2 regions of the Aeromonas sp. MdU4 genome follow, and region 2 is predicted to be linked to the other one. Evidence: predicted binding sites of a transcription regulator. Region 2 holds the regulator's gene; the other holds the start of a gene.
What was found. Region 2 encodes LexA, which represses DNA repair genes until DNA is damaged. Its sites were predicted from a motif close to ANCTGTNTNNNNANACAGNT; they were not measured.

Region 1 (7,582 bases), on a different contig from region 2:
GCAAGCTGGATGCCGGTGTGCCGATCGTGCTGTTGCATAACGGCATGGGGATTGCCGAGCAGGTCGTCGCCATGTTCCCGCACAATCCGGTGATTGGCGGGGTCACCAGTCATGGCGCCATGAAGTGCGGCCATTTTGTCTTCCGTCATACCGGCAAGGGTGAAACCTGGCTTGGCCCGATCAATGAGGCCGCCAACGCTCATGTTGCACTTGCCGATGAGTTGGCGCTGGCGCTGGGTCAGGCTGGCTGGGATGAGCAGATACTGGTGCGGCAGTGGCAAAAGCTGGCCATCAACTGCGCTATCAATCCGCTTACCGCTCTCTACAAGCTGAAGAATGGCGAGCTGGCAGGCCCCCGTTTCGCTGATGCGTTGCAACAGATATGTGTGGAAGTGGCGGATGTGATGTGTGCCGAAGGCATTGCCACCACGGCGGAAGAGCTGCAACGTCGGGTGATGACCGTGGTGGAGCTGACTGCTGATAATTACTCCTCCATGTATCAGGATATGGAGCAGGGACGAGAGACCGAGATTGAGGCCATCACCGGCTTCCTGCTGGCCAAGGCGGCGGAGCACGGTATTGCTGTGCCGGTCAATCAGGGGCTCTATCAGGCGGTTAAAGAGAAGAGCCAGGCAGCTTGATTAATCGCTAGGTAGCCAAGGAGGCAAAGATGAGTGTACTGGTGTTGGTGGCCCCGGGGTCGGAAGAGATAGAGACGGTGGCCATTGTCGATACCCTGGTGCGCGCCAGGATTGAGGTGGTGCTGGCTTCTTGCTGTCCTGCCGGATTGCGGCAGGTGAAGGCGTCGCGCGGGGTTCAGCTGGTGGCTGATTGCCATATCGATGAACTAACCCGCCGGGATTTTGAGGCCATCGTGGTGCCCGGGGGCTTGCCGGGTAGCGAAGTGATCCGCGATACCCATCTGGCCATCGATCTGCTCAAAGAGCAGGCTCGCCTCGGCCGCTGGCGAGCCGCGATTTGCGCAGCGCCCGTGGTGGTGTTGCAGCACCATGATTTGCTTGATGGGGCCAGCGTCACCTGTCACCCCGGTTTTCAGACCCAGCTGCCTGCATCTTTGCTGTCACAGGAGCGGGTGGTCAGGGATGAAGCCCATCGTCTCATCACCAGCCAGGGACCGGGTAGCGCCATCGAGTTTGCGCTTGAACTGGTGCGGGTACTGCGCGGAGATGAGCAGGCTACGGCCGTAGCGGTTCCTATGGTTCTGCCATAACCGCACGGCCATAAAGCAGCTTGAGCTGGCTATGCCTTGAACAACAGGCCCCGGTCATGTCGACCGGGGCCTGTTTTTTTATCTGCGGTTGTCAGTTATGCCGAATGATCTGACTCAGTAGTCATACTGTTTGCACTCCTTCTTGCGAAACTCCTCACGCCAGCGTGCCAGTTCTTGCTCTGTACCCAGTTTGTCCCCTTTCTTGATGGCTTGTTCCAGTATCTCTATCCGATCGTAAAGCCAGCGGCACTCTGCCGTCGGGTTGTTCTTGCTGATGCTTGTCAGCGGTAGCAAACAGAGTCCCAGCCAGAGGTATCTCATCCCGCATGCTCCTTGTTTATGGCTAAATATGAGGTCTCTTTGGAGTCTATTATTTTAGCCGCCATGAGGAGGGATAGAGCTGTTTCCATCCTTGGGGTAAGATGATGTCATGTCTGTTTATTTATACAGTGGTATGCGCAAGGTCATCCATATCGACATGGACTGTTTTTTTGCCGCCGTGGAGATGCGGGATAACCCAGCACTGCGGGAGGTGCCGCTGGCCATCGGTGGGGCCTCCGAATGGCGCGGCGTCATCTCGACCTGCAACTATGTGGCACGCCGGTTCGGGGTTCGTTCGGCCATGCCCACCGGATTGGCGAAAAAGCTCTGTCCGCCATTGGTATTGCTACCGGGGCGAATGTCGCTCTATCAAGATATCTCGCGTCAGCTCAGGGCCATTTTTCTTCGTTACACCGATCTGGTTGAACCCCTGTCGCTGGACGAGGCTTATCTCGACGTGACCCACAGCCGCTGTTGCGGTGGCAGTGCTACCCTGATGGCAAAAGAGATCCGGCAGGCCATTGTTACCGAGTTGGGATTGACCGCTTCGGCCGGGGTGGCGCCAAACAAGTTTTTGGCCAAGCTTGCTTCGGAGCAACGCAAGCCGGATGGATTGTTTGTCATTCGCCCCGATGAGGTGGCCGAATTTGTCTGCCAGTTGCCTCTGGGGAAACTACCCGGAGTCGGGCGCAAGACCGCTGAGCGGTTGGAGGCTCAGGGTCTTTACACCTGTGAGGATGCGCGAGGGTTGTCGGCCGATGAGCTGCAAAGCCGCTTTGGCAAGTTGGGCGAGATGCTGACCAGCCGGATCTGGGGGCGGGATGAGCAGCCGGTACAGGCACACCGGATCCGCAAAACCATCGGGGTGGAGACCACGTTGGCAAGCGATCTGTGTGATGAGGATGCTTGCCTGACGGTATTGTATCAGCTGTTGCCGGAATTGGAGCGGCGCTTTCAGCTAGCCTGTCCTGCCGAGCAAGTGATGGGGCAAGGGATTAAACTCAAGTTTACCGACTTCCATCAGACCACCGTCTATCGTAGCCAGGGAGGTTATCAAGCCGGATTGTTCATTCCTATGCTTCAGGAGGGTTTACAGCGTTCGAAGGGACGCTCGGTTCGCCTGCTGGGGCTGGTGGTCGGGCTGCCGAAAGAGGGAGAAGTTAACCAACTTTCGCTCGATTTGCTGTGAGGCGGTTAAGTTTTTGTTTATAAAGTCGATAATCAATCCATAGCTATCTGTATGACATAGGAATATTGGCATGAGCGCACTTTCTGTCCAGGGGCGGATCACTCTGATTGCTGGTTGTTGTCTGTTGATCACCGCGGCGGCGCTGGTTGCCTCTTCTATTTACAATGCCAGCAAGATGCAGGAACAGGTGCGGCACGCCACCATGCAAGAGGCCCAGCAGTCTGCCGAGAACTGGATGAAGGCGATGGGGGCAGAACAGGCCGCCAAGGTGACCAGTTATCTTGATGAAGCCTATTTCCGCGCGACCTTGCTGGCCGAGGATGTGCTGTTCCAGCGCAAGAATGCGGCCGACAACTTTGTCCATTCGGAGGCGTTGCGTAGCGCCATCAATCAACAGTTACACGACGCGGCGGCGTCTTCTACCAATTTGCTCGGTGTTTACGCCGTGTTTGAGCCGGATCAGCTGGATGGAGAAGATAGCAATTATCAGGGTTCTACCGATCTCGGAGCCAACGACAAGGGGCGTTTCTCCAGTTACTGGGCTTATGACAACGGCAAGATAGTGCCGGAAGTGCAGAATGAAGATGTGCTGGCTGATGAGAGTCCGACCGCAGCCGGAGGTGTTGAAAACGAGTGGTATCGTTGCAGCATCCGCACCCGGGCGCTCTGTTTACTAGAGCCTTATATGGATGACGTAGGGGACAAGAAAGTCTTGATCACCTCGGTCTCCGTACCCTTGCTGGAGCAGAACTCGGTGCTGGGGATGGTCGGGGTCGATATCTCCCTGACCACGTTGCAAAATCTGGTCTCTGCCATGGATAAGGAACTGTATGCCGGTAAAGGCAAGATATTGCTGGTCAGCAATGAGGGCCGGGTGGCGGGGGCTGACGAATTTGACGTGACGCTGGGGCTTGGGTTGCCTCAGCAGTATCAGGGCCTGGCAACCGAGCTGAAAGGGTGGCTCAGTCAGGGCCAGGAGCTGACTCGCTGGAGCCGTGATGGCGCCCTGTTACAGACCTTTGTGCCGGTATCCATGCGTGGTACGGATCGCAAATGGGGTATCTACATTGAATTGCCACGAGCTGTGGTACTGGCTTCTGCCCAGCAGTTGCAAGATGATCTGGCTGCTGAAGCCAGCCGCAGTGTTGCCACGCAACTGATGATTGGTTTACTGATTTCATTGGTCGCATTGAGTTTTATCTGGCTGATGGCTCGTCAAATTGTGGCCCCCATTCGCGCCGTCGTTGCCCGTCTCAAAGATATTGCCACTGGCGAAGGCGATTTGACCCAGCGCATCGATATCCATCGGCAAGACGAGATTGGTGAGCTGGCCAAGTGGTTCAACAGCTTTCTCAACAAGCTGCAATCGACCATCAGCCAGGTTATTGACACCGTTGCTGGCACCCGTGCCAGCGCCGAGCGTGCGGCGCAGGTGGCCGGACGTACCAGTAGTGGCATGCAATCCCAGTATCAGGAGATCGATCTGGTGGCGACGGCATTTGAAGAGCTCAGCGCTACGGCGATGCAGGTTTCTGGCAATGCCAGCTCTGCCGTCGCAGCCGCCAACACCACTGACGCCGCCGCGCAAGAGGGCAAGTATGTGGTAGCCGATACCCAGGAGGCGATGCGCAAGCTGATGACCATCATCAACGATGCCCAGCCGGTGGTGGAGCGGCTCTCGGCCAACAGTGGCAATATCAATGACATTCTCACCGTTATTCAGGGGATTGCCGAGCAGACCAACTTGCTGGCGTTGAATGCAGCCATCGAAGCGGCGCGGGCCGGTGAGCAGGGCCGTGGCTTTGCTGTGGTGGCGGACGAGGTGCGCAATCTGGCTGGTCGCACCCAGAATGCCATCGTCGAGATCCAGAATCTGATCAGTCAGTTGCAGTCTGGGACTGGTGCTGTGGTCAAGGCTATTCGCGATGGTCATAGCCAGGCTGACGAGACGCTGGCCAAGGTGGATCTCTCGGTACAGGTGCTGGAGCAGATCATCCAGTCGGTCTCCACCATCCATCAAATGAACGAGCAGATTGCCCGGGCGGCACAGGAGCAGAGCCGGGTGGCGGACGAGATTAACCGTAATGTCAGCAACATTCGCGATGTGAGCAACACCATCCGGGCTGAAGCGGCGACCTCCGCTGAAAATGGTCGCGAGCTATCCGCGCTGGCTGACAAACAGCAGCAACTGGTGGGACAGTTCAAGGTATAAAAAGTGCAAAAAAAGGCGCCATCCAGCTGGAGGCGCCAAACACATTCAGATGACAGACTGGGTCAAATCGAGAAGATCTGAGCCCCTCTTCCCGCAGAGGAAGAAACACAACACCACAATCACAGGCTAACAGCTCACGAAAAACACATGTAAACCAACATGTAGTAGAAAAAGTGAGCCATATGACAACTGATTGCTGCGCGAATTATGTTTATTCACTGGTCGACCCGCAACCGACAAATTATAATGCGCTCCATTAGAAAAACTCATCGTCGGCTGGTGTCATGTCTCGTCGTTTACCTCCGCTCAATGCACTTAAAGCATTTGAAGCAGCGGCTCGTCACTTAAGCTTTACCCGCGCAGCAGAAGAGTTGTTTGTGACTCAGGCTGCCATCAGTCACCAGATCAAGGCGCTGGAGGAGTATCTTGGCATCAAGCTGTTCCGCCGCAAGAACCGCTCCTTGTTGCTGACCGAAGAGGGGCAGGGCTATTTCCTCGATATCAAAGATATCTTTGCCTCCATTTCGGAAGCGACCGACAAGCTGCTAGCCCGCAGTGCCAAGGGGGCGTTGACCGTCAGCCTGCAGCCGAGTTTTGCTATTCAGTGGCTGGTGCCGCGCTTGGTCAAGTTCAGCGAACGTCATCCTGATATCGATGTACGGATCAAGGCGGTCGATCTCGACGAAGGGTCGCTCACCGACGATGTGGACGTGGCCATTTACTACGGACGTGGCAACTGGCCGGGTCTGCGTTGCGACAAGTTGCATACCGAATACCTGATCCCGGTTTGTTCCCCCTTGCTGCTGACCGGGCCCAAACCGCTGCGCACCCCGCAAGATCTGACCCTCCATACTCTGCTGCACGATACCTCCCGTCGCGACTGGAAGGCCTGGTTCCGCCAGCTCGATATCGATGCGCCCAACGTTAACCAGGGGCCCATTTTCAGCCACTCCACCATGGTGATCCAGGCGGCGATCCACGGTCAGGGGGTGGCGCTCGGCCACAGCGTGCTGGCACAACCCGAAATTGAGGCCGGTCGTCTGATCTGTCCGTTCGAGCAGGTACTGGTGAGCAAAAATGCCTTCTATCTGGTGTGTCAGGAGCAGCAGTCTGATCAGGGCAAGATCGTTGCCTTCCGCGACTGGATGCTGGAGCTGGTAGAGCAGGAAGAGGCACGTCGCAGGGCAAGGCTCGCCGATGCCTGATGTGATCCGCGAGGGGGCAGTTGATGCCCCCGTTCGCATTTTGCTGGCCCACGGGGCGGGCGCCGGGATGGATCACCCCTTTCTTGCCGAGCTGTCACGTCTGCTGGCCGGGCCAGACATCGAAGTGGTGCGCTTCAACTTTCCCTACATGACCAAACGGGCAGAAGATGGCAAGCGCCGTCCGCCGGACAGAGCGCCAGTGCTGCTCGCTCGTTGGCGCGACATGATCCGCGAGTTTGCCCATCCACGGTTGTTTCTGGCGGGCAAGTCGATGGGGGGACGGATGGCGGCAGAGCTGTATCATGACCCAGAGGATGAGATGAATGCTGCAGGATTGCTCATTCTCGGGTATCCTTTCCACCCTCCGGCCAAGCCCGACAGTTGGCGAGGCGAGGTACTCAAGCATATTGCAGTGCCAACCCTGCTGTTGCAGGGGGAGCGTGATACCTTCGGTAGTCGCGCCGATCTGGCCGATTTCCCCTTCTCACCCGCCGTATCGGTCCATTGGTTGACCGATGGTGATCATGGTTTTAAACCGCGTAAAGCCAGTGGCGTGAGTGAGCAGGAGAATATGCAGTATGCGGCGGCGGCCATCAGCCATTTTGTCGCCCGGCACGGATAGCAAGAGAGGGCTGGCCTTATTGGCAGCCGTGATGAGAGAGGGAGAGTGAGGATGCAGATCCATCGACATTGGCTGATACTGGCCGGTCTCTTCGGGTTGACGGCCACCATGCTGGGGGCTTATGGCGCCCATGGCTTGGCGGCGACCGGCATTACGCCTGAGCGTCTGGCGGCGTTCAATACCGCCGTGCAGTATCAGTTTTTTCACGCATTGGCCCTGCTGGTTCTGGGCTGGTGTGGTGTGCGCAGCAAGGTGATCCACCTGGCTGGCACCGCATTTGTGCTGGGGATCATTGGATTCTCCGGCAGTATTTACGCCATGGTGCTGCTTGGCAGCAAGGGGCTGGGGCTGATTACCCCGGCCGGTGGCCTCTGTTTTATGTTGGGATGGGCGGCTTTGATTTGGGCCGGCTGTCGTCTTGGAGGAAAAAATGAATAATCTGCTGCTTTATTGCCGCCCCGGTTTTGAGAAAGAGGCGGCTGCAGAGATCACCGAGCGTGCCGGTAACATGCAGTGCTACGGTTTTGCCCGGGTCAAGGACGACAGCGGTTATGTGATCTTCGAACTGTATGACGAGGAGCAGGCGGACCTGCTGGCGCGCAAGCTGCCGTTCCGGGAGCTCATCTTCATTCGTCAGATGCTGGTGGTAACCCATGAGCTGAAGGCGCTGGATGTTGCAGACAGGATCACCCCCATCATCGAGGCAGTTCGCGAATACACCATTTGTGGCGATCTGCGAGTCGAGACCGCGGACACCAACGAAGCGAAAGAGCTGTCGGCCTTCTGCCGCAAGTTCACCGTG
Region 2 (7,582 bases):
TGCGGAATAACACCAGATGAACAGAATACTCCTGGTCGACGACGATCTTGAATTGACCCAGTTGCTTACCGAAATTCTGACCCTGGAGGGATTTCAGGTCACGGTCGCCGAGGATGGTGAAGAGGGGCTGCTACGACTGGCAGAACAGAGCTTCGATCTGGTGCTGCTGGATGTGATGATGCCCAAGCTCAATGGCTTTGCCATGCTGACCAAGCTGCGCAAGACCCACGATACCCCGGTGCTGATGCTGACTGCCCGCGGAGACAGTCAGGATCGGGTCAATGGCCTGGAGGCGGGGGCCGACGACTATCTGGCCAAGCCGTTCGATGATCGGGAGCTGTTGGCCAGAGTACGGGCCATCCTGCGCCGTACTCAAAGTGCTCCCCCCCAACGAGGCAGCTCCTCCGATGAAGTGCACTTCATGGACATCATCCTGCAGCCCGGCCTGCAACAAGCCCGTTGTGGCGAGCAGTTGCTGGAGCTGACCGCCACTGAATTTGGCCTGCTGGAGTGCTTGCTGCGCAATCCCGGCCAGATCGTCAGCAAGAGTCATCTCTCGGAACAGGTGCTCGGCAAGAAGCTGGAACCCTTCGATCGCGCCATCGACATGCACCTGAGCAACCTGCGCAAGAAACTGCCGGAACGTGCCGATGGCCAACCCCGTTTTAAAACTGTCAGGGGGCGCGGCTATCTGTGGCTAGAGCAAGAATAAAGGGCTCCACCTCCCTCAACGGCATCTCGACCCACATCTTCCTCTGGTTCTGGTTCATGCTGCTGGTGATCCTGGCAGCCGTGATCAGCCTGCCCACTCTGGACCCTCGCAACCAGATCCCGTTGCCTACCCATGAGGCGGCACGGATGCAAAATAACGTGCAGGCCCTGCTCAACGCCGCCGATCCGGACCAGGATTTCGACCTGAGCAAGGCGATGGACAAGATCGCCATGCTGCCAGTGGATAACGTCTACCTGCGTGATGAACGCGGGCAAATCCAGTCGACCACCCATCCGCGCAAGTTTGTCATTCGCTTCATGGTGGATGCCGATAACCCGGCCAACCCCATGCTGGGTAACGAGGATCGCAAGGCGATTGCCGGCCCCTTCCTGATGGAACACCATGGCCATCGCTATCACGTCTATTTCGGCCTCAATGCCGAAAACCCCTACCTGTTCCTGTTCATTCAGGTGCTGGATCACCCGATCCGCATTCTGGGCATCTCGATGCTGGTCAGTACCCCGCTCTGCCTGCTGCTCGCCTGGCGACTGACCCGCCCAATCCTGCAACTGCAAAAGTCGGTCTCCCAACTGGCGGCTGGCAATCTGGAGGTGCAGATCCCCAATCTGGGACGGGGCGACGAGATCGGCCAGCTGGCGGACAACGTCAGCCGCATGGTCGAGACGCTCAAGAGCATGATTCAGAAACAGAAACAGCTGCTCTCTGACATCTCCCACGAGCTGCGCAGCCCCCTCACCCGGATGCAGCTGGCACAGGCGCTGATCCGCCGCAAGCAGGGGGACAGCGCCGAGCTGGCGCGGATCGAATCGGAAATCGGACGGCTGGACAAGCTGATCGGCGATCTGCTCGATCTGTCGCGGGTACAGCAGCATGTGGAGGCGCCGGTGGTACACCCGCTGGCCGAGTTGCTGGAGCCCATCCTCGAAGATGCGATGTTCGAAGCGAACCAGAGCGGCAAGCAGCTCAGGTTGCCGCCGCTGCCTGCCGAGTCGATCCAGATGTGGCCCGAGCTGCTGGCCAGAGCGGTAGAGAACCCTCTGCGCAACGCCCTCAAGTATGCTCGCGAGTTCATCAAGGTGGACTGGTATCGGGAGGGGTTGGAGTGGGTGATGACCATTCGGGATGACGGCCCCGGTGTGCCTGACGAGCAGCAAGCATTGCTGTTCCAGCCCTTCTTCCGGGTCGATGATGCCCGCAATGCCAAGACCGGCGGCACCGGACTGGGGCTGGCCATCGCCTCGGAGGCGATCCAGCGTCACGGCGGCACCATTGCGGCCAGCAACAATCACCCGACCGGGCTGACCATCACCATCCGCTTGCCCATCGCCTGATCCTTTTCATCCTGGCGGGCGCTGGGTATGCTGGCGCCCCTTCTTGGCTTTACATCTCTTTGCAGGAACTCGTCATGCTCGATATCGTCCTCTACCAGCCGGAAATTCCGCCCAACACCGGCAATATCATCCGGCTCTGCGCCAATACCGGTTACCGGCTCCATCTGATCGAGCCGCTGGGATTTGAGTGGGATGACAAGCGGGTGAAGCGGGCGGGACTCGACTATCACGAGTTTGCCGAGGTGAAGCGCTGGCCGAACTATGAGGCCTTTCTGGCAGCCGTGGCGCCCAAGCGGGTATTTGCCTGCACCACCAAGGGTCGCACTGCTCACTCGGCGGTGCAATTTGCTCTGGGCGATGCCTTGCTGTTTGGCCCGGAGAGTCGCGGTCTGCCCATCGAGATCATCGAGAGCCTGCCGTTCGAGCAGCGGCTGCGCATTCCGATGGTGCCCCAGAGCCGCAGCATGAACCTCTCCAACGCGGTATCGGTGTTCGTCTACGAGAGCTGGCGCCAGCTCGGCTACGACGGCGCCATGTAAGCGCCGTCGCGGATCAGTGGCGGGCGTCGAGCAGATGCCCGCTTCGCTCCAGCCGCCAGCAGGTGACCCCCAACGACAGACCGCGCCCCACCATCAGCGCCGCCATCGCCGCCCATAACGCGGCCACGCCCCACGACTGACAGAGCCACCAAATCGGGAAGAAGCCGCCGAATGCGGCCAGCAACATGCTGTTGCGCATCTCCCGCGCCCGAGTCGCCCCGATAAAGACCCCGTCCAGCAGGAAGCACCAGACCGCCAGCAACGGCATGGCAATCAGCCAGGGAAGCTGGCGATTTGCCTCTGCCACGACCGCCGGAATATCGGTGATCTGCCCCACCAGCCAGCTGCCCAGCAGGGCAAACCCCAAGGTAAATGTGGTCGCAATCAGCGCGGCCCAGCCCAGATTGAGCACGATGGCTTCCCGCAGTTTCTGCCGATCCCGCTGACCGATGGCCCGCCCCACCATGGCCTCCACCGCATAGGCAAAACCATCGAGTCCGTAGGAGATGAGCATCAGAAAGTTGAGCAGCACCGCATTGGCGGCCACCGCCACATCTCCCAGCCGTGCCCCTTGCAGAGTCATAAATGCAAAGCAGAGCTGTAAACAGAGGGAGCGCAGGAAGATATCGCGGTTGAGGCCGAGCAGTCGCACCATAGGGGCAAGTTGCCGCCAACGCTGCCAGCCATTGTGCCACACCGTTGGCGCCAGTTGCCGCAGCTGACGGCGTACCAGCCAGATCCCGGCCGCCAGCGCGCAGTAGTCCGCCATGACCGACGCCGCTGCCACACCCCGCACCTGCCAGCCAAGCCCCAGCACAAACAGGGCATCGAGCGCCATGTTGACCAGATTGGTAAGAATCAGCATCACCATGGGGCTGCGGGCATCCTGCATGCCCAACAGCCAGCCCATGATCACCAGATTGCAGAGCGCCGCCGGGGCACTCCAGATCCGCACCGCTACGTATTGACCAGCATAGAGCTGCACCTCGGGCGAACCGCCACTCAGGGCGATTAGCCTTGGCAACAGGGGAAACAGCAACAGCAGCAGGGCTAATCCGAGGGCAATGGCCAGCCCCAACGCCCGCAACAGGGTGTCAAGTTGGGCGCGGCCATCGGCAGCACCATGAGCCTGCGCCGTCAGCCCGGTAGTCGACATCCGCAGAAAGCCGAGCAACCAGAAGATGAGGTTGATCAATGTTGCCCCGACCGAAACGCCTCCCAGAAACCAGGCCTGACCGAGATGACCGATCACCCAGGTGTCCACCAGCCCCAGCAAGGGGGTGGTGATATTGGAAAAAACCATGGGTAGAGCGAGGGCAAAAACAGCGCGATGGCGAGAGGGATCTCGCCACCAGTGAGCACACGACGGAGTCATGTTCAGTAGCCAGCCAGCTTCATCATGCGGGAGAAGTCAGACAGCATGGTGGCCATCTGCACTCGCGGTACCCGGCCAGGCACCACCTGCGGACGAAACACCCCCTGCAACTTGCCCTGGGGATTGATAAGCACAATGGAAGCGGAGTGATCGATCAGATAGTCCTTCTCCCCCTGATTGGCGATGGAGTAAACCAGCCCCAAATTGCGCACAAACGGGAACAACTTGTCGTGGGGTGCGGTCGCGGCTTTGAACTCGGGATTGAAGAAAGCGGTATAGGTCTTGAGACGGGCCGGATCATCGCGCTGGGGATCCGCCGAGATAAACACCACCTGGCTGTTGGGCGCTCTCTTCTTCAGCTGATCGTAGACGGAGCGTATATCTGCCAGCGTGGTGGGGCAGATATCGGGACAAAAGGTGTAGCCGACAAACAGAAAGGTCCAGTGCCCCTTCAGGTTGGCCGGGGTGAACGGCTTGCTATCCGCATCGGTAAAGGAGAAATCGTTGATATCCCGCCCGGCAGGATAGTAGTCGGCCTGCTCTGGCTGCTTCGGTTGTGTGGCGTAGAACGCGAGGATCAGACTGCCTATCAGCAGTAGAAAAAGCAGGGGATAGCGGAGCTTCATCATCACAAGAGACCTTTTCAATTCGAGGCAGATGGCCAGCCGTAACCGGACAAGAGGAGATATTGTACCCCAGTGAACCACCAAGATGGGGCGACCTTGTAACGAACCCTGTCAATAGTCGACCATTTGGTGCGATTTATCGCCAGTGTCGACCATAAAAAAACCGGCCCATCGGGAGCCGGTTATGAACACGCCGGTTTGTCTCGCGTCCTCTCAGGTACGGGCGTTGCGCCCCTGCTGCAACATCTTGCCGATGGCGCGGACTCCGATCGGAATAACGGGTGCCAGCCAGCCTTCTTCCCCTTGACGCTCGCCATGGCCTCGCCGGAACAACAGTACCAGACGCACCACCTTCTCTTTCGGGCATCCCAGCCAGAGCGTCCAGTGCGACCCCTTGTGGTGCAACCAGAGACCATAAAACCAGGTCATCCGGCTCCCCTTGATAAAATGGGTGATTGACGATTCCGAGGGCGCAGCTGCCACTTGTGAATCCCATGGCGATCTTGATGCCATACCAGTCCTCCTTGACCGACAGGTCATGTTGCTTCGTCGGCCTGCACTCTGGTCAGACCCGTCACGACTACCTGCAACGCCAAAAGTGGTGCCGAACCGCAAGGCTCGGGCTCTACCCACTCTCCCTTCATATCCCGTGAAGGTGTTTTGCTTCATTTTCGTAATGTCCGGCTCCTCGCGAACCACTCATTGGTTACTCATCAGCGAAGAACCCGTCGCCATCCCAGCGATGAGGCTGCAAGATGGGGCTCTGATCAGAGCATATATCTGAAATGAATGATTGCTAGCAGGTCGTACATGACAAACATACCCGCAGCAGAAATCCGCTTGATCTGGTTAGAAAAGATCACCAAAAACAGCACGGCCTCCCGAAGGAGGCCGTGTGGCAAAAGCAGTTGGAAGTAAGGACTACATCCAGTCGGCGTTACGGATCACCCCGACAGCCAGTCCCTCGATGGTGAGCTGCTGGCTGGAAAGGTCCACCTCGATGGGAGAGAGCTCTTCGTTCTCCGGCAGCAGCCACACCTGGCTACCCTTGCGCTGGAAGCGCTTGACGGTGACATCCTCATCGAGACGAGCAACCACCACCTGACCGTTGCGCACCTCCTGGGTCTTGTGCACTGCCAGCAGATCGCCATCCAGAATGCCGATGTTCTTCATGCTCATCCCCTGCACCCGCAGCAGAAAATCTGCCCGCGGATGGAACAGGGCGGGATCCACCTGGTAGTGGCTCTCGATATGCTCCTGCGCCAGGATCGGTTCACCGGCGGCTACCTTGCCGATCAGCGGCAGGCCGCTCTCTTCCAGCACCTCTTCCTCTTCAAGCAGCAGGCGAATACCGCGGGACGTGCCCGGCATGATCTCGATGACCCCTTTTTTGGCCAGGGCCTTCAAATGTTCTTCGGCCGCATTGGCCGACTTGAAACCAAGCTTCTGGGCAATCTCGGCACGAGTCGGCGGCATGCCGGTCTCGCTCATGTTCACCTTGATCAGCTCCAGCACTTCGGCCTGGCGGGGGGTAAGGGGTTTCATAGAATTGGCACCTGTCTTTTTATACAGCACACTGGCAGTATATACAGTGCGGTGGCCAAGGCAAGGCGCAGCTGACATTTGTCACGACCAACCCCTCATTTACTGCTGTTTTGATCCTGCGCAGCCAACTCATCGTACCTCTCGGCGACAACGGGCTGCCGATTTGTTATGCTCACGCCGCATTTTTTTGGAGAGCAGACGCACATGTCCCTAGGACAGAAGATTTCCAGAGCCATCTTGCAATGGCCGGTCAGCGGCTTGGTCAATCACAAGAGCCTGCCGGAAAATCCCATCACAGAACTCAATCTGGATCCGGCCAGACCCATCGTCTACGCCCTGAAAACCAGTTCGATCACCGACCTGATGACCTTGCAGCAGTGCTGCGAGGATCTCGATCTGCCCGGCCCCTTCACGCCGCTGGAGCTTAACGGCCAGCTGCTGCCGCGCTATGTCTGTCTGGATCGTCCGCCTCCCCTGTTTGGCAAGCGCAGCAAGCCGCTCCCCTTCCTGCAGGAGTTCCACCAGCTGCTGGACCTGCATAAGCAGGATCCCGAACTGGATATCCAGGTGGTACCCGTCACCCTGTTCTGGGGCCGCGCCCCGGGGCGGGAGGGGGAAGAGGCCTCCGGCCTCAACATCATCAGCAGTCTGGCGCCGAACCGCCTCAAAAAGGCGCTTATCGTGATCCTCAAGGGGCGCGAGAATCTGGTGCGCTTCTCGCCACCGCTCTCCCTGCGCTACATGGCCGACAAGCACGGCACCGACGAGGCCATCGCCCACAAGCTGGCACGAGTGGCTCGCACCCACTTCAGCCGCCAGCAGTTGGCCGCCACCGGCCCGAAACTGCCGAACCGCAACCTGCTGTTCAAGCAACTGCTTGATTCCGAGGTGATCCAGCAGGCGATCAGCGAAGAAGCTGAGCGCGAAGGGATCAGCCAGGAAAAAGCCCAGAAGCGGGCTCACGGCTACATGGACGAGATCGCCTCCGACTTCTCCTACCGGCTGATCCGCCTCGGCGAAAGTTTCCTCGGCTGGCTGTGGAACAAGCTCTACCGCGGGCTCTCCGTCAACGGTGCCGAGAAGGTACGCCAGCTGGCACAAGAGGGGCACGAGATCGTCTATGTACCCTGCCATCGCAGTCACATGGACTACCTTCTGCTCTCCTACGTCATCTACCATCAGGGGATGGTGCCGCCCCACATTGCGGCGGGCATCAACCTCAACTTCTGGCCAGCGGGGCCCATCTTTCGCCACGGCGGCGCCTTCTTCATTCGCCGCACCTTCAAGGGCAATCCGCTCTACAGCACGGTATTTCGCGAATATCTCAACCTGCTGTTTGCCAAGGGTTACTCGGTAGAGTTCTTCACCGAGGGTGGCCGCTCCCGTACCGGCCGTCTGCTGCCGCCCAAGACCGGCATGCTGGCGATGACCCT

Region 1: dinB (DNA polymerase IV) is a predicted target of LexA. The motif match lies at 1,664-1,683, and genes of this name have one in related genera.

The regions. Positions count from the first base shown of each region.
Region 1 covers NZ_JBHFMW010000020.1:149,734-157,315, reverse strand. Annotated here, with positions in the region: gene ACE1BR_RS10755 (ketopantoate reductase family protein) at 1-641, shown strand, start outside; gene ACE1BR_RS10750 (DJ-1 family glyoxalase III) at 671-1,231, shown strand; gene ACE1BR_RS10745 (hypothetical protein) at 1,346-1,552, opposite strand; gene dinB (DNA polymerase IV) at 1,686-2,741, shown strand; gene ACE1BR_RS10735 (methyl-accepting chemotaxis protein) at 2,812-4,953, shown strand; gene ACE1BR_RS10730 (transcriptional regulator GcvA) at 5,238-6,158, shown strand; gene ACE1BR_RS10725 (alpha/beta family hydrolase) at 6,151-6,780, shown strand; gene ACE1BR_RS10720 (DUF423 domain-containing protein) at 6,832-7,218, shown strand; gene rlmM (23S rRNA (cytidine(2498)-2'-O)-methyltransferase RlmM) at 7,211-7,582, shown strand, end outside.
Region 2 covers NZ_JBHFMW010000015.1:36,823-44,404, reverse strand. Annotated here, with positions in the region: gene ACE1BR_RS08410 (response regulator) at 17-712, shown strand; gene ACE1BR_RS08405 (ATP-binding protein) at 694-2,064, shown strand; gene trmL (tRNA (uridine(34)/cytosine(34)/5-carboxymethylaminomethyluridine(34)-2'-O)-methyltransferase TrmL) at 2,139-2,603, shown strand; gene ACE1BR_RS08395 (MATE family efflux transporter) at 2,617-3,978, opposite strand; gene ACE1BR_RS08390 (SCO family protein) at 3,981-4,607, opposite strand; gene ACE1BR_RS08385 (hypothetical protein) at 4,818-5,033, opposite strand; gene lexA (transcriptional repressor LexA) at 5,526-6,149, opposite strand; gene plsB (glycerol-3-phosphate 1-O-acyltransferase PlsB) at 6,354-7,582, shown strand, end outside.